DNA from 2 places in the Nocardioides humi genome. Region 2 is predicted to be linked to the other one. Evidence: riboswitches for the same ligand, from Rfam matches in the RefSeq annotation. Region 2 holds a riboswitch; the other holds the start of a gene.
What was found. Region 2 has a riboswitch for glycine ahead of gcvT (glycine cleavage system aminomethyltransferase GcvT). Riboswitches for the same ligand answer to the same signal wherever they lie in the genome.
Positions count from the first base shown of each region.

Region 1: another riboswitch for glycine. It lies ahead of gcvP (aminomethyl-transferring glycine dehydrogenase); the one in region 2 lies ahead of gcvT (glycine cleavage system aminomethyltransferase GcvT).

Region 1 covers NZ_CP041146.1:5,962,266-5,976,246, forward strand. The annotation lists gene FIV44_RS28740 (DUF881 domain-containing protein) at 1-294, shown strand, start outside; gene gcvH (glycine cleavage system protein GcvH) at 305-694, shown strand; gene FIV44_RS28750 (double zinc ribbon and FHA domain-containing protein) at 736-1,242, shown strand; gene ftsR (transcriptional regulator FtsR) at 1,289-1,975, shown strand; gene FIV44_RS28760 (bifunctional nuclease family protein) at 2,034-2,504, shown strand; gene FIV44_RS28765 (MerR family transcriptional regulator) at 2,646-3,245, shown strand; glycine riboswitch at 3,270-3,360, shown strand; gene gcvP (aminomethyl-transferring glycine dehydrogenase) at 3,441-6,278, shown strand; gene FIV44_RS28775 (serine hydrolase domain-containing protein) at 6,275-7,588, shown strand; partial or broken gene FIV44_RS33750 (acyl-CoA thioesterase domain-containing protein) at 7,692-7,865, shown strand; gene FIV44_RS32890 (hypothetical protein) at 7,784-8,095, opposite strand; gene FIV44_RS32895 (thioesterase family protein) at 8,123-8,437, shown strand; gene FIV44_RS28785 (DNA recombination protein RmuC) at 8,693-10,051, opposite strand; gene FIV44_RS30955 (hypothetical protein) at 10,275-10,799, opposite strand; gene FIV44_RS28795 (formate dehydrogenase accessory sulfurtransferase FdhD) at 11,119-11,940, opposite strand; gene pepN (aminopeptidase N) at 11,937-13,981, opposite strand, start outside.
Region 2 covers NZ_CP041146.1:5,652,265-5,666,245, forward strand. The annotation lists gene FIV44_RS27280 (iron-siderophore ABC transporter substrate-binding protein) at 1-433, shown strand, start outside; gene FIV44_RS27285 (putative bifunctional diguanylate cyclase/phosphodiesterase) at 591-2,684, shown strand; gene FIV44_RS27290 (acyl-CoA dehydrogenase family protein) at 2,678-3,868, opposite strand; gene FIV44_RS27295 (oxygenase MpaB family protein) at 3,888-4,757, opposite strand; gene FIV44_RS27300 (TetR/AcrR family transcriptional regulator) at 4,810-5,406, shown strand; gene FIV44_RS33415 (diguanylate cyclase domain-containing protein) at 5,330-6,757, opposite strand; gene FIV44_RS27310 (L-serine ammonia-lyase) at 6,852-8,240, opposite strand; gene FIV44_RS27315 (serine hydroxymethyltransferase) at 8,290-9,567, opposite strand; gene gcvH (glycine cleavage system protein GcvH) at 9,569-9,940, opposite strand; gene gcvT (glycine cleavage system aminomethyltransferase GcvT) at 9,967-11,100, opposite strand; glycine riboswitch at 11,155-11,257, opposite strand; glycine riboswitch at 11,258-11,355, opposite strand; gene FIV44_RS27330 (helix-turn-helix transcriptional regulator) at 11,431-11,787, shown strand; gene FIV44_RS27335 (hypothetical protein) at 11,784-12,155, shown strand; gene FIV44_RS27340 (SDR family NAD(P)-dependent oxidoreductase) at 12,316-13,845, shown strand; gene FIV44_RS27345 (endonuclease/exonuclease/phosphatase family protein) at 13,929-13,981, shown strand, end outside.

The DNA.
Region 1 (13,981 bases), 310 kb from region 2:
GGCGCCGAGGCGATCGAGATCAACGGCGCGGTCCGGGTCGTCGCGCAGACGTCGTTCTCCGAGGTCGACGGCGGCTTCCTGGTCGACGGCGAGCGGGTCGAGGCGCCGTACGTCATCGTCGCGATCGGCGACCCCGGCGCGCTCGCGCAGGCCGTCACCTTCGCGTCCGGGCCGAAGATGCAGCTCGAGGAGGACGGCGCCGAGGTCGAGGTCGAGGAGAAGTCGACGGTCGACATCGAGGCCGTCGTACGCCGCGACCGGCCTTCGTATGCCGTTCCGGACCAGGGGCAGTAGCCTTCCGGCCATGACGAACCCCCCGGACCTGAAGTACACCGTCGAGCACGAGTGGCTCCGTCAGCCCGGCGAGGCCGCCGGGTCGGTGCGGATCGGCATCACCGACTACGCCCAGGACGCGCTCGGCGACATCGTCTACGTCTCGCTCCCCGAGGTCGGCGCGGCCGTCAGCGCCGGTGACTCCTGCGGCGAGCTGGAGTCCACGAAGTCGGTCAGCGACGTCTACGCGCCGGTCACCGGCGAGGTCGTCGCCGTCAACGAGGCGCTCGACGCCACCCCCGAGCTGGTCAACAACGATCCGTACGGCGCCGGCTGGCTCTTCGAGGTCGTGCCGGCCGAGGGACAGGACCTCGACGGCCTGCTCGACGCCGCCGCGTACGAGGCCCAGCTCGACACCTGATCCGGTAGGTTCGAGACAGACCCACCGTGAGGAGCCCCCTGATGCCGTTCTGCACCGCCTGTGGTCGGCAGAACCCCGATGACGCCCGCTTCTGCTCGCAGTGCGGGACCCGCCTGGCCGAGGCCGAGCAGGCCCCGGTCACCGATGCGACCGCGACGATCCAGTTCGGCGGCGGCGAGCGCGTCGAGACCTCCGACCGGGCCCTGAGCCCGGTGGACGCGGCGGCCGTCGACGCCCTGCCCGTCGGCCACGCCCTGCTCGTCGTCCAGAAGGGGCCGGGCTCGGGCAGCCGGTTCCTGCTCGACGCCGACGAGGTGACCGCCGGGCGCCACCCGGAGAGCGGCATCTTCCTCGACGACGTCACGGTCTCGCGCCGGCACGCCGTGTTCCGGCGCGACGGCGACATCTTCACCGTCGAGGACGCCGGCAGCCTCAACGGCACCTACGTCAACCGGGACCGGATCGAGAAGGTCCAGCTCAAGGACAGCGACGAGGTCCAGGTCGGCAAGTACCGCCTGGTCTTCTTCGCGGGACACGAGAGCGCCTGAGCATGACCGCTGCCGTCGCTCGGGGGAGCGGGAGCCGCGACTCAACATCGGGCAGGTGCTCGACCGGCTGCGTGCCGACTTCGAGGACATCAGCATCCCCAAGATCCGCTTCCTCGAGGCGGAGGGGCTGGTGAAGCCCGAGCGCACGCCCGCCGGCTACCGGAAGTTCTCCGAGAGCGACATCGACCGGCTGCGCTACATCCTGCGGATGCAGCGCGACCACTACCTGCCGCTCAAGGTGATCGGCGAGCACCTCGACGCCATCGACCGCGGCCTGACGCCGCCCGAGCCCGAGCCGGTCGTGCCGACCGTGCCCACGGTCGCCCTGGGCGCCGACGGCCTGCCCGCCCCCGAGTCGTTCCGTCGCACCGACCGGGTGCGGCTCTCGCGCAAGGAGCTGGTCAAGGTGGCCGAGATCGACGAGGAGCTCCTCGGGCAGCTCGAGTCCTTCGCCCTCGTCAGCCCGTCCCCGACGGGCCACTACGACACCGACGCGCTGGTGATCGCGCAGACCGCGCGGGAGCTGGCCGACTACGGCATCGAGCCCCGGCACCTGCGCGCCTTCCGGACCGCCGCCGACCGCGAGGTCGGCCTGATCGAGCAGGTCGTCGCCCCGCGCAAGGGGCGCGACGCCGGCGCCAGCGCGCGTGCCGAGGAGGCGGTCAGCGAGATCGCCGCGCTGTCGGTGCGCCTGCACGCGACCCTGGTGAAGGCCGGGCTGCGGCGCATCTGACCCGCGTCCCGATCCGGCCTCGGCTCCTCGACGACCTGGACCGAAGTAGGCTGGCTCCATGCGCGAGGTCGATGTGATGGGTGTCCGGGTGGAGATGCCGTCCAACCAGCCGATCGTGCTGCTCCGCGAGGTCGGGGGCGAGCGCTACCTGCCGATCTGGATCGGCGCCGTCGAGGCGACCGCCATCGCCTTCGCCCAGCAGGGCGTCGTCCCTCCCCGGCCGCTGACCCACGACCTGATGAAGGACGTGCTGACCGCGACCGGCAACGAGCTGAGCGAGGTCCGGATCACCGACGTCCGCGACAACGTCTTCTACGCGACGCTCGTGTTCGCCTCCGGGGTGGAGGTGAGCGCGCGGCCGTCGGACTCGATCGCGCTCGCGCTGCGGACCGGCACCACCATCTACTGCGCCGACGACGTGCTCGCCGAGGCGGGGCTCGCGGCGCCGGCCGAGGAGGAGGACGAGGTCGAGGCGTTCCGCGAGTTCCTCGACCATGTCTCGCCGGAGGACTTCGGCTCCGAGGGCTGACCCGGACCGGACCTCAGCCTCAGGTTGAGGATGAGGGTTTTCGGCGACACGCCCGGCCACGTCTTTGACCGGCCCGACACGGCGGCCGTACCGTGAGGGAGTCGAAACCACAGCAGTGCAATGCCGCGACCTGGAGGATCCGTGAACGAGCAGCAGCCCGAGAAGGTCGGTCAGGACGCGACCGCGGCGACTGCTGCCGCCGAGGAGCAGGGCCTCCTCTTCACCGACGACGTCTCCCCGCTGCCCAGCGACCTCGGGTACCGCGGCCCCACCGCGTGCAACGCCGCCGGCATCACCTACCGCCAGCTCGACTACTGGGCCCGCACCGGCCTGATCGAGCCGAGCGTGCGGGGCGCCAAGGGCTCCGGCTCGCAGCGGCTCTACAGCTTCCGCGACATCCTGATCCTCAAGATCATCAAGCGGCTCCTCGACGCCGGCATCTCGCTGCAGCAGATCCGCACCGCCGTCGGCCACCTCCGCGAGCGGGGCACCGACGACCTCACCCAGGTCACCCTGATGAGCGACGGCTCCTCGGTCTACGAGTGCACCAGCAACGACGAGGTCATCGACCTCCTCCAGGGCGGGCAGGGCGTGTTCGGCATCGCCATCGGCGGCGTCTGGCGCGAGATCGAGGGCACGCTGGCCCAGCTGCCGAGCGAGCACGCCAACGAGGCGGACCCCGACGTCCCGGTCGCCGGCGACGAGCTCGCCGCGCGCCGTGCCGCCCGCAGTGTCGGCTGATTGCCTGTAGGCTGTACCCGCTGTCGATGCTGCACGGGAGAGTCAGGCCCCGTGCCTGCGCCGAAGGGGCAATCCCTCCCCGGAACCTCTCAGGCGCCAGGACCGTGCGGAGCAGGCAACTCTGAAGGTGCGATGACGCGCTGACAGAGGGGGAGGGCTCGAAAGTCTTCGATCCCTGAGGAAGCCTGCCTGCTCATGAGCGCACCGTTCGACTCTGCCCCCTTCGTCCGGCGTCACATCGGTCCCGACGACGCCCAGGTCGAGGCCATGCTCGACCGCCTCGGTCACCCGTCCCTGGACGCGCTGATGGAGGCGGCCGTGCCGAAGTCCATCCGGTCCACCGACCCGCTCGGCCTGCCCGCCGGCGTCGACGAGGAGACCGCGGCCGCCGAGCTCCGGGCGCTGGCCGCGGCCAATGTCCCCGGCGAGGCGATGATCGGGCTCGGCTACCACGCCACCGTGACGCCCGCGGTGATCCGCCGCAACCTGCTGGAGGACCCGAGCTGGTACACCGCCTACACGCCGTACCAGCCGGAGATCTCGCAGGGCCGGCTCGAGGCGCTGATCAACTTCCAGACCATGGTCGCCGACCTGACCGGGCTCACCACCGCCGGCTCGTCGCTGCTCGACGAGGGTACGGCGGCCGCCGAGGCGGTCGCGCTGGCCTTCCGCGCCAACCGGAAGGCCTCCGGTCCGTTCGTCGTCGACGCCGACGCGCTCCCGCAGACCATCGACGTGGTCCGCACCCGCGCCGAGGGCCTCGGCATCGAGATCGTCGTCGCCGACCTGTCGGCCGGGCTGCCCGACGGCGAGGTGTCCGGTGTGCTCGTCCAGTACCCCGGGGCGTCCGGCCGCGTCGCCGACATCCGGCCGGTCGTCGAGGCCGTGCACGAGCGCGGGGGCCTCGCGGTCGTCGCCGCGGACCTGCTCGCGCTCACCCTGCTCGAGGCGCCCGGCACGCTCGGCGCCGACGTGGTCGTCGGCTCGGCGCAGCGCTTCGGCGTCCCGCTCTTCTACGGTGGCCCGCACGCCGGCTTCATCGCCGTCCGCGAGGGCCTGGAGCGGCAGCTGCCCGGCCGCCTGGTCGGCGTCTCGGTCGACGCGGAGGGGCGCCCGGCGTACCGGCTCGCGCTGCAGACCCGCGAGCAGCACATCCGCCGCGACAAGGCGACGTCCAACATCTGCACCGCGCAGGTGCTGCTCGCCGTGACCGCCGGGATGTACGCCGTCTACCACGGCCCCGAGGGGCTGAAGGCGATCGCGGGCGACATCCACACGCTGGCCGGCCGTGCCGCCGCGTCACTGAGCCGCGCCGGCTTCGAGCTGGTCGGCGACACCTTCTTCGACACGCTGCAGGTGCGGGTCCCCGGGCGCGCCGGCGAGATCGTGGCGGCCGCGCGGGCCGAGGGCGTGCACCTGCGGCAGGTCGACGAGGACGTCGTCGGCATCTCCTTCGGGGAGACCGCCGGCGCGCCGACCCTGCGCGCGCTGCACACCGCCCTCGGTGTGGCGCCGGCCGCGACCGAGCCGCTGGCCGGCATCCCGGACGCGCAGCGTCGGACGACCGACTTCCTCACCCACCCGGTGTTCAACACCCACCACAACGAGACCTCGATGCTGCGCTATCTCGCGCGGCTCTCGAACCGCGACTACGCGCTCGACCGCGGGATGATCCCGCTCGGCTCGTGCACCATGAAGCTCAACGCGACCACCGAGATGGAGCCCATCTCGCTGGCCGGGTTCGCGAACCTGCACCCGTTCGTGCCCGCCGCGGACGCCGACGGCTACCGGCAGCTGATCGAGCAGCTCGAGGGCTGGCTCGCCGAGGTGACCGGCTACGACCGGGTCTCGATCCAGCCCAACGCCGGCGCCCAGGGCGAGTACGCCGGCATGCTCGCCATCCGCAACTACCACCGCGCCAACGGCCAGGGCCAGCGCGACGTGTGCCTGATCCCGTCCTCGGCCCACGGCACCAACCCGGCGTCGGCGGTGATGGCCGGCATGAAGGTGGTCGTGGTCAAGGCCAACGACGACGGCACCGTCGACCTCGACGACCTGCGCGCCAAGTGCGCGCAGCACGCCGAGACCCTCGCCGCGATCATGGTGACCTACCCGTCGACCCACGGCGTCTACGAGGAGACCATCACCGAGCTGTGCGATGTCGTCCACGAGCACGGCGGCCAGGTCTACATCGACGGCGCGAACTTCAACGCGCTGCTCGGCTACGCCGCGCCCGGCCGGTTCGGCGGCGACGTCTCGCACCTCAACCTGCACAAGACCTTCTGCATCCCGCACGGCGGCGGCGGCCCGGGCGTCGGGCCGGTCGCGGTGCGCGCCCACCTGGCGCCGTACCTGCCGACGCACCCGCTGCACCCCGACGCGGACCGCCGCGAGGGCACCGGCGCGATCAGCGCCGCACCGTTCGGCTCGGCCGGCATCCTGCCGATCTCGTGGGCCTACATCCGGATGATGGGCGGCGCGGGCCTGACCCGTGCCACCGCGGTCGCGGTGCTGTCGGCCAACTACGTCGCCGCGCGGCTCGGCGAGCACTTCCCGGTGCTCTACCGCGGCGACTCCGGGCTGGTCGCCCACGAGTGCATCCTCGACCTGCGCCCGATCACCGCCGCGACCGGCGTGTCCGTCGACGACGTGGCCAAGCGGCTCATCGACTACGGCTTCCACGCGCCGACCATGTCCTTCCCCGTCGCCGGCACCCTGATGGTGGAGCCGACCGAGTCCGAGGACCTGGCCGAGCTGGACCGGTTCTGCGACGCGATGATCGCGATCAAGGGCGAGATCGACCGGGTCGCCGCGGGGGAGTGGGACGTCGACGCCTCGCCGCTGCGCCACGCGCCGCACACCGCCCGCGCGCTCGTCGGCGACTGGGACCGCGGGTACTCCCGCGAGATCGCGGTCTTCCCGGCCGGCATCACGCCGGACAAGTACTGGCCGCCGGTGGCCCGGATCGACCAGGCCTACGGCGACCGCAACCTGGTCTGCGCCTGCCCACCGCTGGACGCCTACGCCGAGTGAGCGCTCCGTACGACGACGCGCTGGCCGCGCTCCAGGGCGCCGGCCGGCTGCCGTCGGTGTCGGCGGCGGTCGCCCGCGACGGAGAGCCGGTCTGGTCGGGCTGCGTCTCGGTGCTGCCGGGGATCACGGCGGACTCGGCGTACCGGATCGGCTCGATCACCAAGACCCTGACCGCGGTGCTCGTGCTGCAGCTGCGGGACGAGGGCCGGCTCGGCCTCGACGACCCGATCGGGCGGTTCGTGCCGGACACGGGCTATCGGTCGGTCACCTTGCGGGAGCTGCTTGCCCACACCGGCGGGTTGCAGAGCGAGCCCGCCGGGCCGTGGTGGGAGCGGGTCGACGGCGGGTCCTTCGCCGCGCTGACGGCCGCCAACGACGGCTCCGGCCGGGTGGCCGCGGCGGGGGAGTACTACCACTACTCCAACCTGGGCTTCGCGCTGCTGGGCGAGGTGGTCGCTCGGCTCCGCGGGGCGTCGTGGTGGGAGGTGGTGCAGCAGCGGCTGCTCGCTCCGCTCGGCATGACCCGGACGTCGTACCGGCCGCCGGAGGACCACGCGCCCGGCCGCAGCGTCGACCACTTCGCCCACACCCTGAGCGCCGAGCCGCACACCGACACCGGCGCGATGGCGGCGGCCGGGCAGCTGTGGAGCACCGTCGGCGACCTGCTCCGCTGGGCGGACCTCCTCGCGACCGGCCATCCCGACGTCCTCGCCGCGGCGACGCTGGCCGAGATGGCCACGCCGAGCGCCCTCGCAGCCGACTACGGGCTCGGGCTCCGGGTGCTGCGCTCCGGTGGGCGCACCCTGGTCGGCCACACCGGCTCGATGCCCGGCTTCCAGGCGTCGCTGTTCGTCGATCGCGACACCCGCGACGCCGTCGCCGTGCTCGCGAACGCCACCACCGGGCTCGACACCGACGGCGTGCCGTGGGTGCTGCTGGATCCGTCGTCGCCGGTCCCGGTCGACGAGCCGTGGCAGCCGTCGGCCCGGCCGCTCCCGGCGCCGGTCGTGGACGTCCTGGGTGTGTGGTTCTGGGGCAACACCGCCCTCGGCCTGGAATGGGTCCGCTCGGAGCTCGTCGTCCGGGACCTGCGCACCGGGGCGGTCGAGGACCGGTTCCGCCTCGACGGCGACCGATTCGTCGGCACCGTGGGCTACCACCGTGGCGAGAGCCTGCACCTGCGCCGACGTGCCGACGGCAGCGTCGGCCACCTGGAGTGCGCGACCTTCGTGTGGACCCGGAGCCCGTACGACCCGGACGCGCCGATCCCCGGGGGTCCTGCGCCGGCGGCGCCACCGGACCGGGCATGATGCTCCCGTGGACGAGAACACGTTCCAGTTCGCCTGGTTCCAGCTGTCCGAGGCGGGCTTCGACCCGCTGCCGCTCGCGCAGAGCCTGTGGCGCGACGACCAGATGCACGGCGTGGCCGTCAGCGGGCTGCTCGCCCGGGCGCTCGAGCACGCCGTCATCGACGCCGGGCGGACCGGGCTGGTCCCGGCGCGCTATCACGTCGACCTGTTCCGGCCGGCCCGGATGACCACGACCACCGCCTCGGCCCGGATCGTGCGCGAGGGACCGCGGCTGGTCCTGCTCGACGCCGTGGTCGAGCAGGACGGCGAGGTCGTCGCCCGGGCGGGCGCCACCTTCCTGGCGTCCTCCGCGGCGGCACCGGGCCAGGTGTGGTCGGCTCCGGGGGAGCGGCCCACGCCTCCGCCCGCCGCCCTGCTGCCGGAGCCCGGCGAGCACCACGTCCCGATCTTCGCCAGCGCCGCCCCTGGTCGGACAGCTTCGGCGACCACCAGAACGCCGGCCGGCACCAGACCTGGCAGACCGCCATCCCGATCGTGTACGGCGAGGAGTGCACCCCGTTCCAGGCCGTGGCGTCGATCGCCGACGCCACCAGCATGGTCACCAACTGGGGCGACCGCGGCGTCGAGCACATCAACACCGACATCGACCTCGCCCTGTGCCGGCTCCCCGACAGCAGCCGGCTCGGGCTGCGCGCGACCGACCACGTCGCGGCCGACGGGATCGCGGTCGGCACCGCCGAGGTCTTCGACAGCACCGGCCCGATCGGCACCGCCACGGTCACCTCGCTCGCCAACACCCGCCGCACGGTCGACCTCTCCGCCGGCGTGGAGCCGCGCGGCACCGCCTGAGGCCGTCCGGCCGGGCGCCGCAGGCGCCGGACGGGACACCCCGCGCGGCGATGTCGGGGTGCCGTCGGCGTCTGCGGGGCATTCCGTGTCCGCGGCCGAGAGGCGCCGACGGCGGGGTCCTCGCTCCGAGCCGCGCGGGGTGTCCCGGTAGGCGCCGGAGGCGGCCGGACGGACGGCCCGACCCGGTGCCGCGCGGACAGGCGGGTCGGCGAGATCGCCCGGGCGTGACTCAGCCCGCCTCGGACCCGGGCCGATTCAGCCCGCCTGGGAGTCGTCCACGATCTCGGCGTCGACGGTGCCGGGCAGGTCGAAGTCGAAGGCGAGCTCCTCGCGCTCCAGGTCGGCGAGCGCGGAGAACTCGCTCGAGGTGAGCGCCTTGGGGGACTCCTCGACCTCCTTCGGGGCGGGGATCGTGGCGATCGGGTCGGCCGCGTTGAGCTTGCGGGCGGCGGGCAGGACCGAGCGCTCCAGCGAGCCGGTGAAGGCGTTGTAGTCCTTCACGCTGCGCTGCAGGGAGCGGCCGAGCTTGTCGACGTGCTCGGACAGCTTGAGGATGCGCCGGTAGAGCACCTGGCCGAGCTCGAAGAGCACCTGGGCGTCCTCGGTGAGCGCCTCCTGCTTCCAGGTGAACGCCACGGTCTTCAGCATGCCCCACAGGTTGGTGGGGGTGGCGAGGACGATGCCGTGGGAGAAGGCGTGCTCCATCAGGGACGGGTCGACCTCGAGCGCGGCGTTGAGGAGCTGCTCGTTGGGGATGAAGGCGACCGTGAACTCCGGGCTGACCGCGAGGCCGGTCCAGTAGCCCTTGCGCGCCAGCGCGTCGACGTGGCCGCGCACCTTGCGGGCGTGGTCCTCGAGGAGCCGCTGGCGCACCTCCGGCTCGATGCCCTCGCGCTGGGCGTCCATGAACGCGTTGTAGGGCACCTTCGCGTCGATCGCCATCTGCTTGCCGCCGGGCAGGTTGATCACCATGTCGGGACGGCGGGCGCCGGAGTCGGCCTCGACAGAGTGCTGCAGGTCGAAGTCGACCCGGTTGAGCAGGCCGGCGGTCTCGACCAGGGTGCGCAGCTGGGTCTCGCCCCAGGCACCGCGGACCGCGTTGTTCTTCAGCACCGAGGCGAGCGTGTCGGCCGCCTTGCGGGAGTCCTCGACCGAGCGCTGGGTGTGCTTGATCTGGGTGGCGAGCTCGGTGTGCTGGCGCACCCGCGCCTTCTCGAGCTCGTCGACCTTCTGCTGCATCGAGCGGAGGTGCTCGACCACCGGCGTGAGCGTCTTGAGGACCTGGGTCTGCCCGGCCTCGCCGCGCTCCCGCTCACGCTGCGCCTGGCGCTGCTGCTCGACGAGGGCGCGGTACTGCCCGCGGGCCTCCTCGACCGCCTCGCGGAGCTGGTCGACCCTCGCCTGGGCGCTGGCCAGCTCGGCCTCGACAGCGGCACGGGCCTCCGCCTCCTCGGCCCGCAGCCGGGACAGGGCGAGCTCGTGACGGGCCTCGGCGAGCGCGGGGTCCTCGACCTCGGGGGCCGGCTCGGGCGCCGGCGTGGTGGCCTGGCGCACCGCCCAGCCGACCCCTGCGCCGAGCAGGAGACCGACGAGGAGCGCGAGGAGGATGGCCATGGGAGCAGTCAAACAGGAGGGTGCGACAGAACCCGACGGGCACGCCGTCGGGCGAGGAATCGCAGCCGGAGGAGAGGGGCCGCGTTCCCGAGATTGCCGAGATTGTCGGAGACGCGCTTGACCTATATTTCGAACGTATGTTCCCATAAGACGAGGCCGGAGCAACACTCCTCGTGCGGCTGATGGCTCCGGCTCGACCACGCACAGGCGTGGTCGCCTCTCCTCACAGGTGCCTGCCCACGAGACGTGAGGACCCGTTGAAGGTTCCTGGGTCCGCGCTGCTCGAAGGAGGGCGGTCGTGTCGGTCGCCACTCTGGTTGCGCCGCATCCGATCGTGGGCTCCGCGGCCGAGATGCGCGGCGCGTTGGCCGGGTTGGCAGACACGCAGCCGGTGTTCATGACGGTCGCGGAGAAGGAGACTGCGCTGGTCGAGCTCGGTCGGATCGAGGCCCAGGTCGCCGAACTCAAGGCCCGGATCCTGGCTGCGAGCGATGACGTCGCCGACGCCCACGGCGCTCGGGACGTGGCGGCTTGGCTGGCCCACGTCACCCAGGCCGACCCCATGGCCACCCGTGCCGAGCTGCGCTTGGCCAAGGCCCTGGAACGGCGGACGGGCGTGGCGGACGGCATGCGGACGGGCGGGGTGTCGCGAGCCCAGGCGCAGGTGATCGTTGCGGCCGTCGAGGAGCTGCCCGCCGACCTCGGCCCAGCACTGGCGTGCGAGGCCGCCGAGTGGCCTGTCAGGCATCGATCATCCCCGTCGTACTCGGCGGAGACGCAGAGATCCTCGACGCCGGGCGGGCCCAGCGGCTGTTCACCCGGGCCCAGCGGCGGGCGCTACGGCTACGCGACCGGCGGTGCCGAGCCGAGGGCTGCACGATTCCCGCCGCCTGGACCGAGGCCCACCACCTCCACCCCTGGTCGACCGGCGGGTCCACCGATCTCGCCAACCATCAGCCTCTGCTCACACCATCACCACCGCATCCACGACCGCGCCCACGACCACCGGATGCTGCCCAGCGGACATCCGCTTCCACCGACGCACATAGGTCACAAGCCAGAGGACGTCAGGTGTAGCGGACGGTCCGCTCGCCCTTGGTCCAGCCGTAGAGTGCCAGCCCGCCGGCCTCGGCCAGCCGGACCGAGAGACCGGTCGGGGCGCCGACCGCGACGAGGGCGCCGATGCCGCTGGCGACCGCCTTCTGGACCAGCTCGAACCCGGCCCGGCCGCTGATGACCAGCGCCGCCTCCGCGGGGGCCGCGCCGGCGAGCAGCCGGGAGCCGACCACCTTGTCGACGGCGTTGTGCCGGCCCACGTCCTCCCGGACGGCGACCAGCGACCCGTCCGCCGTGAACAGTCCGGCCGCGTGGGCGCTGCCGGTCCGCTCGAAGAGCTGCTGGCGGGGGCGCATCAGGTCCGGCAGCGCCCGGACCAGGTCGCCGGAGGGGAGCGGCCCCGACCAGGGGAGCGAGGGCCGGCGGGCCAGCACCTCGTCCACCTCGTCGGTGCCGCACACCCCGCAGGCCGCCGAGCCCGCGCTGAGCGCGTCGAGCTGGCTCGGCACCCGCGGCGGCGGCTCCGCCAGGGTGACCGTGACGACGTTGAACTCCTGCTCGGGGCGCAGCTCCACGTCGGTGCAGTAGGCGACGCCGGCGGGACGGCCGAGCCCCTCGTGGTGCACCCAGCCGGCGGCGAGCTCGAAGTCGTGGCCGGGGGTGCGCAGCGTCGTCCACACCCGCCGCGCCGGGGAGCCGGGCCAGGCGAGCCGGATCTCGAGCGGCTCCTCGGTGAGCACCCGGTCCTCGTGCCGGCGTACGTCGTCGCCCCGGTGCTCCTCGACCCGCAGCCGCGTGGTCGGTCCCGGCCGCCGGGCCTTCACCTCCGTCACGGCAGCACCGCCCGCCGTCGGCGGAGCTCGTCCAGTCGGTCGGCCAGCCGCCGTCGTACGGCGCCGGGGAGGTCCTGCTCCAGGGCGGCCGCCGCGGCCGCCTCGGTCGCGTCGTCGAGGTGGGTGATCGGGAAGAACGCCTCGACGACGTCGCCCTGGACCCAGCCCTGATGGGCGGCGACGATCTCACCGAGCCGCTCGAAGTAGGCCTCGGCGAAGGGCGCGGTGACCGCGCGCTGTCCCGCCTGCCACATGCCGATGCCGGCCGCCTTGACCTCGTAGTTGGGCACCGAGACCTCGCCGGTCGCCCGGGCCCAGGCGAACTCCTTGGCTTCACTGGACGGCAGCGACGCGACGGCCCGGGCGTGGTGCACGGTCGTGGACCCGCTGCGCTCCTCCTCGAGCGCGGCGTCGAGGGCGGCCCGGTCGGTGGCGCCGAGCTCGGCCAGCCGGCGCCGTGCCTTCCAGCGCAGGTCGCTGTCGTCGGCGACGCCCTCCGGCAGGTCCGCGCCGGCCGCCCAGCGCTCCAGCTCGCCCGGATCGGCCGCGGACAGCACGGTCGCCCGGAAGGCGGACAGCTGGAGCTCGGACGCCGGCTCCGCCGCCTCGGCGACGGCACGCACGGCGGCATGGAAGCGCTCGGTCGTCCCGGCCGGGGCGAGCGGCAGCACGGTGTCGAGCACCCACGGCAGCAGGTTGCGGGCGCCGTCGGAGGTGTCCTCGACCGGGGGAGCGGTCGCGAGCAGGTCGGCGATCCGGGAGAGCGGGACGACCCCCTCGAAGAGACCGAGCCGGACGCTGTTCCACATCGTGGCGCGCAGCTGCGGATCGGTCATCGTCGGCGCGAGCCCGGGCAGGGCGGCGAGGGTCGCGGCGTCCGGCGGGCTCACCGCCCAGGTCGTCTCGGTCGCGTCGAGGAGCACCGGCGCGTCCCCGACGGCGAGCGGCGTCGCCGGGCCGTCGACGACGAGCGCCTGCCGGGTCCAGCCGTCGGGCCCGTGGACGGCGACCTCGATCTCGTGGCGCCGGTCGGCGGGATGTGCCGCCGGAGAGGTGCGACGGACCACGCCGGCCGCGCGGTCGAGCTCGAGCCGGTCCGCACCGGGGGTGAGCAGCCAGTCCTTGACGAACCCGTCGAGGCCGCCGCCGCCCGCGGCCCGCTCCCAGCTGGCGAACAGGTCGTGCATCGTCGCGTTGCCGAACCGGTGCAGCTCGAAGTGCTCCCGCACGCCGCCGAGGAACGCGTCGTCGCCGAGCCGGTGGGCCAGCTGGCGCAGCACATTGCAGCCGCGGGCATAGGAGATGCCGTCGAAGTTCTGCAGCGCCGAGAGCGCGTCCTCCGCGGCGTTGCCCGCGACCGGGTGGGTGGTCGGGCGCTGGTCGGCGGTGATGCCCCACGCGCGGCGGGCGTAGGACTGGTGCAGCCAGGCGTCGTCGTACTCCGTGGCGTCGGCGATCACCCGGTAGCCCATGTACTCGGCGAAGGACTCGTTGAGCCACAGGTCGTCCCACCACCGCGGCGTGACCAGGTTGCCGAACCACTGGTGCGCCATCTCGTGCGCGACCAGCGCGGCCCGGAAGCTGCGGTCGGCGCGGGTGCTGCTGCCCTCGAACAGGAACGGGTCGCGGACCGTGACGCAGCCCGGGTTCTCCATCGCCCCGGCGTTGAACTCCGGCACGAACGCCTGGTGGTAGTCGCCGAAGGGGTAGCGGATCCCGAACAGCCGGTGCAGCTCGTCGAACGACTGCCGGGTCAGCGTGAACAGCTCGTCGGCCTCCCGCTCCAGCGTCGCGGCCAGGCTCTGCCGGGCGCTGAGACCGAGCCGGATGCCGTCGTGCTCGGCGCTCAGCCGGTGGTAGGGACCGGCGACCAGCGTGACGAAGTACGTCGCCAGCGGGGGCGTCGGGCCGAGCTCCCACTGCCGCGCCGCCCCCTCGGACCCGGTCTCGCGGGCGGGCGCGTTGCCGACGACCAGCCAGTCGGCCGGCGCCGTCACCCGCATCGTGTACGGCGCCTTGAGGTCCGGCTGGTCGAAGCACG
Region 2 (13,981 bases):
CGAGGCCGAGAAGCACCCCGAGTTCGCCGGCAAGACCATCGCCGCGCTCTACCCGGCGCCCAGCAACATCTCGCTCTACACCGAGCTCGACCCGCGCCTGGCGATCATGACCAAGCTCGGGTTCGACATCGCGCCGAGCGTCGCGAAGCTGGACACCTCCGACGGGGGCTTCTACTTCGACATGAGCTACGAGAAGGTCGACGCCATCGACGCCGACGTCGTGATCACCTACTTCGACGACGACACCCAGGCGGCCGCCTTCCTGGAGGACCAGAAGGCGCTGGCGATCCCGGCGGTCAGGGACGGTCACGTCGCCCAGGTCGTCGGCCGGGAGCGGATCTCCGCCGTCTCGCCCCCGACCGCGCTCAGCTTCGAGTGGTCCGGCGGCATGCCCGAGCTGATCGAGAAGCTCGCGGCGGCCGTCGGCGACTGACCGGCTCGGCAGCGGCCCGGGGCGGACGAGCGGGTCCGCCCCGGGCCGCTGTACGCTCCCCGCGACAGGCGTCGGCGGACTCCTCCGATCGGGGCGACACCTGCCGATGGGCAGCTCAGCCCGTGCCGACGCGGGACTCTCGGGAGACGGAGGGCGGATGGGGTCGCGAGCGGAGCCTGCCCCGGGCGGCTGGACGGCCGACGACGCATCGCTGCGCATGCTCATCGAGGCCGTCCCGAGCGCCATGGTGCTCGTCGACGCGGACGGGCGCATCGCGCTGGTGAACGCCGAGGCCGAGCGCTCCTTCGGCTACTCCCGCGAGGAGCTGCTCGCCCTCGGCGTCGAGGACCTGATGCCGGCCCGCTTCCGCAGCCGCCACGGCCGCGAGCGCGCGTCGTACGCCGCCCGGCCGGACCGCCGCGCCATGGGCGTGGGCCGCGAGCTGTTCGCGCTGCGGCGCGACGGCACCGAGATGCCGGTCGAGATCGGCCTCAACCCGATCACCGTCGGCGACGAGCGCTACGTCCTCGCCTCGATCATCGACATCACCGAGCGCCTGCGCTGCCAGGAGACGGTGGTGGCGGAGCGCCAGGACGCACTGCAGCGCAGCATCCTCGACGCGATGCCGTTCAGCATCGTCGCCACCGACGCGGCCGGCCGGATCCGCACCGCCAATCCCGCCGCGGCCGCGCTGGTGGGGCGCGACCAGGCCGAGCTGATCGGCCGCTCGCTCGTCGAGATCGACGGCGCCGAGCGCCGGCTCGACCCGAACGGGTCGCCGGTCCTCGCGCACGCGGTGGGGGACGAGACCGAGTGGACCTACCGTCGCAAGGACGGCAGCCTGGTGCCGGTCCACGAGGCGATCGTGCCGCTGGTGCCCGAGGACGGCGCCCCGGAGGGCTTCCTGGTCGTCGCCTACGACATCACGCAGCGGATCGACGCGCGGGAGCGGATCGAGCACATCGCCACCCACGACAGCCTCACCAACCTGCCCAACCGGTCGCTGCTGGTCCGCCACCTCGACCAGGCGCTCGAGCGGGCCGAGCAGGACGCGCTGGAGCTCGCGCTGGTGCTGCTGGACCTCGACCAGTTCAAGCGGATCAACGACTCGCTGGGACACCACATCGGCGACGAGCTGCTCATCGTGGTCGCCGAGCGGCTGCTGGCCTGGACCCGCACCGAGGACCTCGTCGCCCGGCTGGGGGGCGACGAGTTCGTCATCGTGCTCGAGGAGCTGGTCCCGGGCACCGATCTCGACCAGCGGCTCGAGGAGCTCATGGACGTCGTGCTCGCCCCGGTGGTGGTACACGGCTACGAGCTCGCCGTCACGGCCAGCGTCGGCGGGACACGCTTCCCCGCCGACGGCCGCGACCCGGGGACGCTGCTCAAGAACGTCGACATCGCGATGTACCGGGCCAAGGCGTCCGGGCGGAACGCGATCCGCTGGTTCGCGCCGCGGATGCTCGCCGAGAACAACGACCGGCTCGCCCTCTCGGCCGCCCTGCGCCAGGCGCTGGACCAGGACGAGCTGTCGCTGGTCTACCAGCCCCAGGTCGACCTCGCGACCGGCGAGGTCGTCGGCGTCGAGGCGCTCGCCCGCTGGACCAGCCCGAGCCTCGGGTCGGTGCCGCCCGACCGGTTCATCCCGGTCGCCGAGGACGGCGGCATGATCGCCCAGCTCGGCGACTGGGTGCTCTCGACGGCGTGTACGGCGCTCGCCCGCGTCCAGGAGCAGCTCGGCCGGCCGCTGCGGCTCGCGGTCAACGTCTCGCCGCGCCAGCTGCGCGGGCGGGCCTGGCTGGAGGAGATCGCCGCCGCGATCGAGACCGCCGGCATCGAGCCGTCCCAGCTCGAGGTCGAGATCACCGAGGGCCTGCTGATCGAGGACCACGGGGACGTCGTCGCCATGCTCGAGTCGCTGCGCTCGCTCGGCGTCACCATCGTCGTGGACGACTTCGGCCGCGGCTACAGCAGCCTCGCGTACCTGACCCGGTTCCCCATCGACAAGATCAAGATCGACCGCTCGTTCGTGCAGGAGATCAGCACCGCCGAGAACGCCGCCATCGTCGACGCCATCATCGTGATGGCCCACGCCCTCGACATGACGGTGGTCGCCGAGGGCGTCGAGACCGCGGCGCAGGAGCGCTACCTGCTGGACCGTGGGTGCGACGAGGTGCAGGGCTACCTCTACAGCCCCGGCGTCCCCGCCGGCTCGCTGGAGATGGTGACCCGCGCCCTGTCGCGTCAGTAGCTCTTCGGCAGACCCAGCATCTGGGTGCCGATATGGGCGAGGACCAGCTCCTCGGCGACCGGGATGTTCTTGGCGATCCGGGCGTCGCGGAAGATCCGCTCGACGGGGTACTCCTTGGAGTAGGCCATCCCGCCGAGGGTCTGGAAGGCCTGGTCGGCGGCCTCCCAGCCGACCTGGGCGCCGGTGAGCTTGGCGACATTGGCCTCGTTGCCGCACGGCCGGCCCCGGTCGAAGAGCCAGGCGGCCTGGTAGGTCATCAGCCGGCCGAGCTCGGTCTTGGCCTTGAGCTGGGCGAGCGGGAACTGCAGGCCCTGGTGGGCGCCGATCGGCCGCCCGAACACCTCCCGTGAGCGGGCGTAGTCGCAGGCGATCCGCAGCGCCGCGTCGGCGGTGCCGATGCCGCCGGAGGCGGCGAGGATCCGCTCGGGGTTGAGGACGTCCCAGAGCACGGCGAAGCCGGCGTCGACCTCGCCGAGGACGTTGGCCGCGGGGACCCGGACGTCGTCGAGGAAGACCTGGCTGGAGTGCAGGATGTTGCTGCCCATCTTGGGGATCGGCGTGTACGACAGCGTGCCGGCGGCCAGCGCCTCCTTCACGTCGACGAGGAACAGGGTGAAGCCGGCCGTGCGGGGGAGCCCGCGCTGCTTCGTCTCCGCGGCCGGGATGGTGCGGGTGACGGCGACCATCCAGTCGGCGTTCTCGACATTGGAGATCCAGACCTTCTGGCCCTTCAGGACGAACTCGTCGCCGTCGCGGCGGGCGGCGGTCGTGATCTCGATGGCGTTGCTGCCGGCGTCCGGCTCGGTGAGCGCGAGGCAGAACTGCAGCGTCCCGTCGGCCAGCCCGGGGAGGATCCGCTCCCGCTGTGCGGGCGTGCCGTGGCGGGTCAGCGTCATCGCGCCGAAGCCCGGCGTGGTGACGTAGAAGAAGGTGCCGGCGACGCCGCCGGAGGCGCACAGGGTCATGTTGGCGACGGCCAGCTCGAGCAGCCCCTGCCCACCGCCGCCGTACTCCTCGGGGATGCACAGGCCGAACCAGCCGCCGTTGCCGAGGTCGTCGAAGACCTCCTGGGGGAAGCGGTGCTCCTCCTCGCAGCGCGACCAGTAGGCGTGGTCGTACTTGGCGGCGACGGCGGCGACGCCCTCGCGGACGGCCAGGGCGCTCTCGGGCAGGTCGAAGTCCATCGGGTCGCTCCTCGGCGGGTCAGACGAGCCGGCGGCCGAGCCGGCGGCGCAGCCGCATGTCGGCGAGCCACAGGTTGAACGGGAAGGTGCGCAGGAACCGGGGGAGCCGGCGCTCGACCGCGCCGGCGGCCCGCAGCAGGCGGTCGAAGCGGCGCTGCTGGCGCGCGGTCCAGGGCAGGCCCATCGCCTCGCGGAACAGCGGCGGCAGGAAGCCGGTCGTCACGAACACCACGAACGGGCCGAGCAGGCGGAACGGCGGGGGGAAGTTGCGCAGCCGGGTCAGCTCCATGAGGTACGACGCGACCGCGGGGTCGATGTCGACCTCGGCCTCCGCGTCCGCCCAGTAGCGCCGGAAGGCCGCGCGGTCGGCCGGCCAGGCCTCCGCCGGCATCTGCAGCGTGGTGCCGAACCGGGCGCAGTGGGCGTAGAGCGCGTCGGCCTCGGCGCCGGGGAGCGGGCCGTGCATCCGCTCGATCATGTCGACGGTGCCGTAGTAGAGGCAGGCCGCGACCCAGGTCTGCAGGCGCGGGTCCATGGCGCGGTACTCGACCTCCTCGCCGGGCTGCGACACGACCTGCGCGTGCTGCCGGTTGACCTCCCTGCGGAAGGCGGCCCGGTCCTCGTCGGTGCCGAGCAGGGCGACGGCGAGGTAGGTGAAGGTGGTCCGGCCGCGCTTGAACGGCCGCCTCATGGCCGCGCCGTCGTGGACCCGGCTGTTCATCACGCCGTACCCGACGCCGGGCCAGCTCAGCTGCATGATCACGTTGGCCGGGCCGGCGAGGTGGGCGCCGATGCCCGAGACGTGGTCGCGCATGTCGAAGCCCGCGGGGACGGGGAGGTCGCGCGCCCGTCGGCCGGACGCGGCGGCCGGGGAGCCGGTGGTCGCCATGACGACCACGCTAGCCTGTTGTTGGCACTCTGCCAATAGTAGGGTGGCGGTCATGACCGAAGCCGCCCGCCGCCAGCGCCTGCCCCCGGACCAGCGCCGGGAGGAGATCCTGGTCGTCGCCGAGCGGCTGTTCGCCGAGCGGCCCTACGCCGCGGTGTCGACGACCGGGATCGCGCGCGAGGCCGGCGTCGCGCGGGGCCTGCTCAACCACTACTTCGGCGACAAGCGCGCGCTCTACCTGGAGGTCGTCCGGCGCGCGTCGCTGCTGCCGACGATCGAGGACGTCCCGCTGCCCTCCGGCTCGCTGACCGAGCGGGTCGACGCGGCCGTGCACTGGTTCCTCGGGTCCATCACCCCCGAGCGGGCGACCTACCTGACCGTGCGCGCGGCCGAGGGCGTGGGGGAGGACGTCGAGGTCCGCTCGATCCTCGACCAGGCCCACGACCTGGCGGCCGGACGCGTGCTGGAGATGGTCGGCGGCGATCCCGAGGACCCGGCCGCCCGGGCCGTCGTGCGCTCCTTCGGCGAGCTCGCCCGGGGCGCCATCCGCGAGTGGTCCCGCGAGGCCACGCTCACCCGCGAGCAGGCGCACCTGCTGCTGCGGGAGAGTCTGCTGGCGGTCGTGCGGCAGGTGCTGCCGCGGCTGTGAGCTTGGCGGCGTACATCGCCCGGTCGGCGGTCGCCAGCAGCGAGCGCGGCGTGCTCGTGTGGTCCGACACCGCGGCGCCGACGCTGGCGGTGATCCGGTCGTACGGCGCGTCGGACGCCTGCCCGTAGGGGTGCGCCACCGCCGCGCGGACCCGGTCGGCGAGCCCGGCCAGCTCCTCGTGCCCGGTCGCCCGGCACAGCACGACGAACTCGTCGCCCCCGAGCCGGGCCACCGTGTCGCCGGGGCGGATGACGCCGGTCAGCCGCCGGGCGATCTCCGTGAGCAGCAGGTCGCCCTCGTCGTGGCCCCAGGCGTCGTTGACCAGCTTGAACCCGTCCAGGTCGAGCACGAGCACGCCGACCGCTCCCGGCGGGTGCGCGGCGAGGGCCCGCTCCAGCTCGTCGTTGAGCAGGGCGCGGTTCGCGAGGCCGGTCAGCGGGTCGTGCCCGGCCAGGTGGCGCAGCTCGGCGATCAGCTCGTTGCGGGAGTCGCGGAACAGCGCGAGCGTCAGCACCACGACGGTCAGCGCGCCGACCATGCCCTGTGCCAGGAGCGCCTGCTCCTGCGGGGCGACGTCCTGGAAGGCGCCGCGGTCGAGCAGGGTCGCGCCCATGATCGAGATGCCGGAGGCGGTCAGGAAGAGCGTGCTCGTGGTGGTGGAGAACCGCAGCGAGACCCACATCGCCGGCAGCACCACGTTGAAGGCGTTCGGGTGGCCGGGATTGAGCCAGAAGATCTCGACGAACACGACCCCGGTCAGCGCGGCGCAGGCGAGCGCCTCCGCGACCCGGGCCACCGACAGCGTCGGGCGCCGCCACCGGGCGTCCCGGATGCGCAGCACCACCGCGACGCCGGTCAGCGCGGTCACGCCGTTGCGCACCGCGAACAGGGCGAAGGTGCGGACCAGGTCCGGCTGCCCCTCGTACGCGAACCAGGCGGTGGCGAGGACCGCCGAGGCGAGGGTGCCGGCGGTGATCGCCACGACCAGCCGCCGGAGGTCGACCGGCTCGCGGAGCGCGACCGGCCGGCCGCCGTACCGGAGGACGATCGCGGTGACCGCGGCCAGCGCGACGTTGACGAGCACGAACCAGGCGGCGAGGGGGAGCGCGGCGCCGGTCGTCAGGTTCACGCCGACGGTCAGCAGCGCGAGCGCGGCCCAGTGCGCCGCCGCCTGCGCGCGCGGCAGGCGGCTGGCGTGCAGGCCCCAGAGGACCGCGACCGCCGCCGCCGGCCAGGCCAGGGCCACGTCGCTGCCCTCGACCCGGGTGGCCCGGCCCACCAGGATCGCCGCGGCGTAGGCGAGCGCGAACCCCGCTCCCGGCAGCGCCGCGCGCGCGACCTGTCGTGCCATCGCTCGTCACGCCCTCGTCGACGGCTCCTCAGCCTGGATCCGTGGACCCAGGCTCAGGGGATCACATCGGCAGGGTGGAGGGCGACCCGAGGGTTCAGCACTCGATCACGTTGACGGCGAGCCCGCCGCGGGAGGTCTCCTTGTACTTGGTCTTCATGTCGCGGCCGGTCTCGCGCATGGTCTTGAGCGCCTTGTCCAGGCTGACCTTGTGCGAGCCGTTGCCGTGGATGGCCAGGCGGGCGGCGTTGATGGCCTTCACCGACGCGATCGCGTTGCGCTCGATGCAGGGGATCTGCACCAGGCCGCCGACCGGGTCGCAGGTGAGGCCGAGGTTGTGCTCGATGCCGACCTCGGCGGCGTTCTCGACCTGCTCGGGCGTGCCGCCGAGCACCTCGCAGAGGGCGCCGGCCGCCATCGCGCAGGCCGAGCCGACCTCGCCCTGGCAGCCGACCTCGGCGCCCGAGATCGAGGCGTTCGTCTTGGCCAGGATGCCGATCGCGGCGCCGGTGAGCAGGAACCGGACGATGCCGTCCTCGACCTGCTTCGGGGACAGCCCGGTCGCGGCGAAGCGCACCCAGTAGTGCAGGACGGCGGGGACGATCCCGGCCGCGCCGTTGGTGGGGGCGGTCACGACCCGGCCGCCGGAGGCGTTCTGCTCGTTGACCGCGAGCGCGAACAGGTTGACCCAGTCGATCACGTCGAGCGGGTCGGCGCCGGTGCCGTCAGCGGCGGTGAGCCGCGCGTGGAGCTCGGGTGCGCGCCGCGGGACCTTGAGCCCGCCCGGCAGCGCGCCCTCGCGGTGGCAGCCCTCCTCCACGCACGCCGCCATGACGCGCCAGATCTCCAGCAGTCCGGCGCGGACCTCCGCCTCGGTGCGCCAGGTCAGCTCGTTGGCGAGCATCACGTCGGAGACGCTCATCCGCTCGCGCTCGCAGACCGCGAGCAGCTCGCCGCCGGTGCTGAACGGGTACGGCAGCACGGTGTCGTCCACGACGACCCGGTCGGCGCCGACCTGGCTGTCGTCGACGACGAAGCCGCCGCCCACGGAGTAGTAGGTGCGGGCGCGCAGCTCCGCGCCGCCGGCGTCGTAGGCGGTGAAGACCATTCCGTTGGGGTGGGCGGGCAGGGACTGGCGGCGGTGCATGACGACGTCGTCGGCCTCGAACCCGATGACGTGCCCGCCGGCCAGCCGGAGCTCCCGACGGTCGAGGATCGCGGCCACCCGGGCGTCGTACGTCGTCGTGTCGGTCGTCGCCGGGTCGTCGCCCTCGAGGCCGAGGATCACGGCCTTCACGGAGCCGTGGCCGTGCCCGGTCGCGCCGAGCGAGCCGAACAGCTCGGCCCGCACCCGGGCGACCCGGGCGAGCTCGCCGTCGGCGGCGAGGGCCTCGGCGAAGGTCCGCGCCGCCCGCATCGGGCCGACCGTGTGCGACGACGACGGCCCGATGCCGATCGAGTAGAGGTCGAAGACGCTCAGCGCCACGGGATCACCGGCTCCTGGGTTCCATGCCTTCGACGGTACCGCCGCGCGGTCACGACAGCCCCGGGTACAGCGGATGGGCGGCGGCCAGCGTCGCGACCCGGTCGCGGAGCCGGGTGGCCGCGCCGTCGTCGTACGACGGCCGGAGGGCCTCGGCGATCACGTCGGCGACCTCCGCGAACGCCTCGGCGCCGAAGCCGCGGGTGGCGAGCGCCGGCGTGCCGATCCGCAGCCCGGACGTGACCATCGGCGGCCGCGGGTCGAAGGGGACCGCGTTGCGGTTGACCGTCAGCCCGATCCCGTGCAGCCGGTCCTCGGCCTGCCGGCCGTCGAGCTCGGAGTCGCGCAGGTCGACGAGCACGAGATGCACGTCGGTGCCGCCGGTCAGCACGGAGACGCCGGCGCCGGCGACATCGGGCCGGGTCAGCCGCTCGGCGATGATCCGCGCCCCCTCCAGCGTGCGCTCCTGCCGCTCCCGGAACTCCGGCGAGGCGGCCATCTTGAACGCGACCGCCTTGGCGGCGACGACGTGCTCGAGCGGGCCGCCCTGCTGGCCGGGGAAGACCGCGCTGTTGATCCTCTTCGCGAGCTCGGCCCTGCTCAGGATGACGCCGCCGCGCGGGCCGCCGAGCGTCTTGTGGGTGGTCGTGGTGACGATGTCCGCGTGGGGGACCGGGCTCGGGTGCAGCCCGGCGGCGACCAGGCCGGCGAAGTGCGCCATGTCGACCATGAGGTGGGCGCCCACGAGGTCGGCGATCCGGCGGAACTCCGCGAAGTCCAGCTGCCGCGGGTACGCCGACCAGCCGGCCACGATCAGCCTCGGCCGGTGCTCGAGGGCCAGCCGCTCCACCTCGGCCATGTCGACCCGGAGGTCCGTGTCGTCGACGTGGTAGGCGACGACGTCGTAGAGCCGGCCGGAGAAGTTGATCCGCATGCCGTGGGTCAGGTGGCCGCCGTGCGCGAGGTCCAGGCCGAGGATCGTGTCGCCGGGCTCGAGCAGCGCGAACATCGCGGCGGCGTTGGCCTGCGCGCCCGAGTGCGGCTGCACGTTGGCGGCCTCGGCGCCGAACAGCTCCTTGACCCGGTCGATGGCGAGCTGCTCGACGACGTCGACGTGCTCGCAACCGCCGTAGTAGCGGCGGCCGGGGTAGCCCTCGGCGTACTTGTTGGTCAGCACCGAGCCCTGGGCCTCCATGACGGCGACGGGGGCGAGGTTCTCCGACGCGATCAGCTCGAGCGTGCCCTGCTGGCGGGCGAGCTCGGCGGCGATGGCGGCATGGACGTCGGGGTCGTACGCCGCGAGCGGCTGGTCGAGCATCCGCTGCGTCATCTCAGGCCTCCACCAGCGCGTCGTAGGCCGCGGCGTCGAGCAGCTCGCCGGGATCGGTGACCCGGACGACGAACAGCCAGCCGGCGCCGAACGGGTCGCTGTTGACCAGGCTCGGGTCGGCGTCGACGGCGTCGTTGACCTCGACCACCTCGCCGGTCACGGGGGCGTAGAGGTCGCTGACGGACTTGGTGGACTCCAGCTCGCCGCAGGCCTCGCCGGCCGTGACGGCGCTGCCGACGGCCGGCAGGTCGACGTACACGACGTCGCCGAGGGCGTCGGCGGCGAACGCGGTGACGCCGACCCGGGCGGTGTCGCCGTCGGCGCTGATCCACTCGTGCTCGGCGGTGTACTGGAGGTGGGTGGGGTTGCTCATGGTGGGCTCCTGGCAGGTCGGTGAGGTCAGCGGGGGCGGGTGTAGAAGGGCAGGTCGACGACGTCGGCGTCCTCGAGGGCGCCGCGCAGCGAGACGGCGAGGCGGGTGCCGGGCGCCGCGAGGCGCGGCGGCACGTAGGCCATCGCGATCGGCCGCTCCAGCGTGGGCGAGGGGGAGCCGCTGGTGACCTCGCCGACCTCGGCGCCGGTCGCGGGGTCGACGACGGGGTAGCCGGCGCGGGGCGATCGCCGCCCGCGGGCCGCCAGGCCGACGAGCACCCGCTGCGGGCCGTCCTCCTCGCGCTTCGCGAGCGCCTCCCGGCCGACGAAGCCGCCGGGCTTGTCGAGGACGACGACCCGGCCGAGGTTCGCCTCGTACGGCGTGGTGGCGCGGGTGAGCTCGTGGCCGTAGAGCGGCATCCCCGCCTCCAGGCGGAGCGTGTCGCGGCACGCGAGGCCCGCCGGCACCAGTCCGTGCGGGTCACCGGCCCGCTGCAGCGCGGCCCACACGGCCGGCGCCTCGGCCGGCCGGCAGTAGACCTCGAAGCCGTCCTCGCCGGTGTAGCCGGTCCGCGCGAGCAGCACGTCGATGCCCGCGACGGTGCCGGCGTCGATGGCGTAGTACTTCAGCGACGGCACGTCGAGCGCGGTCAGCTCCGCGACGATCGCCGCCGACGCCGGGCCCTGGACCGCCAGCAGCGCCCAGTCCGCCGACGTGTCGCGGACCGTGGCGTCGTACCCCCGGGCGCGGGCGGCGAGCTCCGGCGCGACCACGGCGACATTGCTCGCGTTGGCGACGACCAGGTAGTGCTCGTCGGCGAGCCGGTAGACGACGAGGTCGTCGATGATCCCGCCGTCCTCGGCACAGATCATGGAGTAGCGGGCGCGGCCGACGCCGATCGCGGACGGCCGGCCCACGAGCGCGTGGTCGAGCGCCGCGCCGGCACCCGGCCCGGTCAGCTCGATCTCGCCCATGTGGGTGAGGTCGAAGAGGCCGGCGGTGGCGCGGACCGCGCGGTGCTCGGCCGTCTCCGAGCCGTAGCGGACCGGCATCTGCCAGCCGGCGAAGTCGGTGAACGACGCGCCGAGCGCGGCGTGGACGTCGTGGAGGAGGGTACGGCGCGGGGACGCCGCGGGGGACCCGTCGGGGTCGGTCGTCATGCGGGAGGCTTCCTCGTGGAGAGCGCGGCGGACGCCGCGCTCGTGGCTGGGTTGCCTCCCCGCTCTGTCATCGCTACCTGAGAGCTTCACCGCCCGGTCGGGCGGCTTGCACCGTGGGTGCGGGCCGGTCGATCCGGTCCGACTTTCCAGAGTTCGCCTCGACCCGGCGGTCAGGGTGCCTGAGAGATTCGTGGGGAGATTTGCTCCTTCGGCGCCCGGTCCTCGTGGGACCCGGGACTCTCCCGCCGGGGTTCGAACAGCGCGATGTTCAGTTGTCGGGCACGAGGGTAGCAGCGTGGGACGGTGTAGCGTATCGGCTACGCTTGGTCCATGAGGGATCTCGACGAGTTGGCCGGCCCCACCACCGCGGGCTACATCCGGCGGACCGCCGCCAACCTGCTCAAGGACGCCCGGATCCGCACCGGTCTCACCCAGCAGCAGGTCGCCGACGCCGCCGGCGTCCCGCGCTCGACGATCGCCCGGATCGAGACGGGCAGGATGCAGCCGACCATTCCCACCTTGGACACGATCCTGATCTCCATCGGCCTGGAGCTGCGCCTGCGGCTGGAGGTCTTCGACGACCACGACCGAGTGCTGGACCGTCGGGCGGCCGCCTATCCGGCCCGCCAGGCGGAGATCGACGCCGGCCTTGACGCATTCGTCGAGAAGTACCGACCCGCGATATGAGCGCCTTCCGTCCCGAGCCCATCCTGGGCGTCCTCGACGAGCACGGTGTCGAGTTCGTCGTGATCGGCGGCTATGCGGCGGTGCTCCACGGCGCGAGCCGGCCGACGTCCGACGTCGACGTGACGCCGGAGCGGAGCGGGGAGAACCTGGCCCGGCTGGCCGATGCGCTCGGTGCGCTCGAGGCCAAGATCCGCGTCGACGGTCTCGAGGAGGGCCTGCCGTTCTCCACCGACGCGACGGCGCTCGCCGGCATCTCGGTGCTCAACCTGACCACGAGGTACGGCGACCTCGACATCTCCATGATCCCGAACGGGACCGAGGGCTTCGACGACCTGGTGCGTGATGCCCGGCGAATTCCGGGTGGGTGAAAGTGAGCCGCGGATCGCGAGTCTCGCCGACGTGATCCGGTCCAAGGAGAGCGCGAACCGGCCCAAGGACGCCGAGGCCCTTCCCGAATTGCGGCGCCTGGCCATCGCGATCGCCGAGGCCGAGACGACCTGACCACGCCTGCGCACGTACGATCTGCCGGTGCCCAGCCCGTACTCCGTCGACCCCTCCGAGCAGCTGACCGGGATCGACCCCGACGAGCTGGCGATCACCCTCAAGGTCCTCGGCCAGCTCCCGCTGCTGCCGCCGGACCACGACGACATCCGCACGGTGAAGCGGGCGGCGTCGTACATGTACAAGCTGATCAAGAAGTCCCGGCGGGCCGAGATCCGGATGGAGCGGCAGCGCCACGACCAGGACATCATCGAGCGGACGGCGACCGGGTCCCGGATGCGGATCGACGACGAGACGGCCGGCATCCCGCTGGTCTCGACGGCGCAGGGCGCCTTCGCGGGGGAGCTGCTCACCGCCCGCGGGTGCTACATCTGCAAGGAGGACTTCACCCTCGTCGACGCGTTCTACCACTGGCTGTGCCCGCGCTGCGCCGCGATGAGCCACGCCAAGCGGGACCAGCGCACCGACCTCACGGGCAGGCGGGCGCTGCTCACCGGCGGGCGGGCGAAGATCGGGATGTACATCGCGCTGCGGCTGCTGCGCGACGGCGCGCACCTGACCATCACCACGCGCTTCCCGAAGGACGCCGTACGCCGCTTCTCCGCCCTCGAGGACTCCGGCGACTGGCTGCACCGGCTCAAGGTGGTCGGCATCGACCTGCGCGACCCGACCCAGGTCATCGCGCTGGCCGACGACGTGGCGGCCGACGGCCCGCTCGACATCCTGGTCAACAACGCCTGCCAGACGGTACGACGCCTGCCCGGCGCCTACTCCCACCTGATCGAGGGCGAGTCGGCCCCGCTGGAGGCGCTGCCCGGCGGCCGCGACCTGCCCGAGATGGTGACCTTCGACCGGATCTCGGAGGCGCACCCCGCCTCGATCGCCGGTGCACTGGAGGCCACCGCCGTGGCCCACCACGAGGGCGAGTCGCGCGAGTCGGCGCTGGCGGCCCACAACGCGGCGTCGATGACGGCGCTCGCCCTCAAGGCGGGCAGCGCCTCCCTGGAGGCGCACCTGGCCGGGACGGCGGTCGACGCCGGCGGCCTGATCCCGGACGTGCAGGCCAACAACTCCTGGACCCAGGTGGTCGACGAGGTCGACCCGCTGGAGCTGCTGGAGGTGCAGTTCTGCAACTCCATCGCGCCGTTCCTGCTCGTCTCGCGTCTGCGGCCCGCGATGCGGGCGGCCGTGGCGGCGGGTGCGCGCCGCGCCTACGTGGTCAACGTGAGCGCGATGGAGGGCCAGTTCTCGCGCCGCTACAAGGGCCCGGGCCACCCGCACACCAACATGGCGAAGGCGGCGCTCAACATGATGACCCGCACCAGCGCGGGGGAGATGTTCGAGACCGACCGGATCCTGATGACGGCGGTCGACACCGGCTGGATCACCGACGAGCGGCCGCACCACGAGAAGCTGCGGATCGCGGCCGAGGGCTGGCACGCCCCGCTCGACCTGGTCGACGGCGCGGCGCGGGTCTACGACCCGATCGTGCGCGGCGAGGCGGGCGAGGACCTGTACGGCTGCTTCGTGAAGGACTACCAGCCCTCGCCCTGGTGACCCCGGGCGATCGCTGCAGCGGTTCTGTCATCAATTTTGGGGATCGACCTGCGCTTGGTGGGGGATTGCGAGAAAGTGGGCTCATGCCCCCCTCCGTGTACCGCCGTGCTGCCCGCTGCCTGCTCGCCCTCCTGAC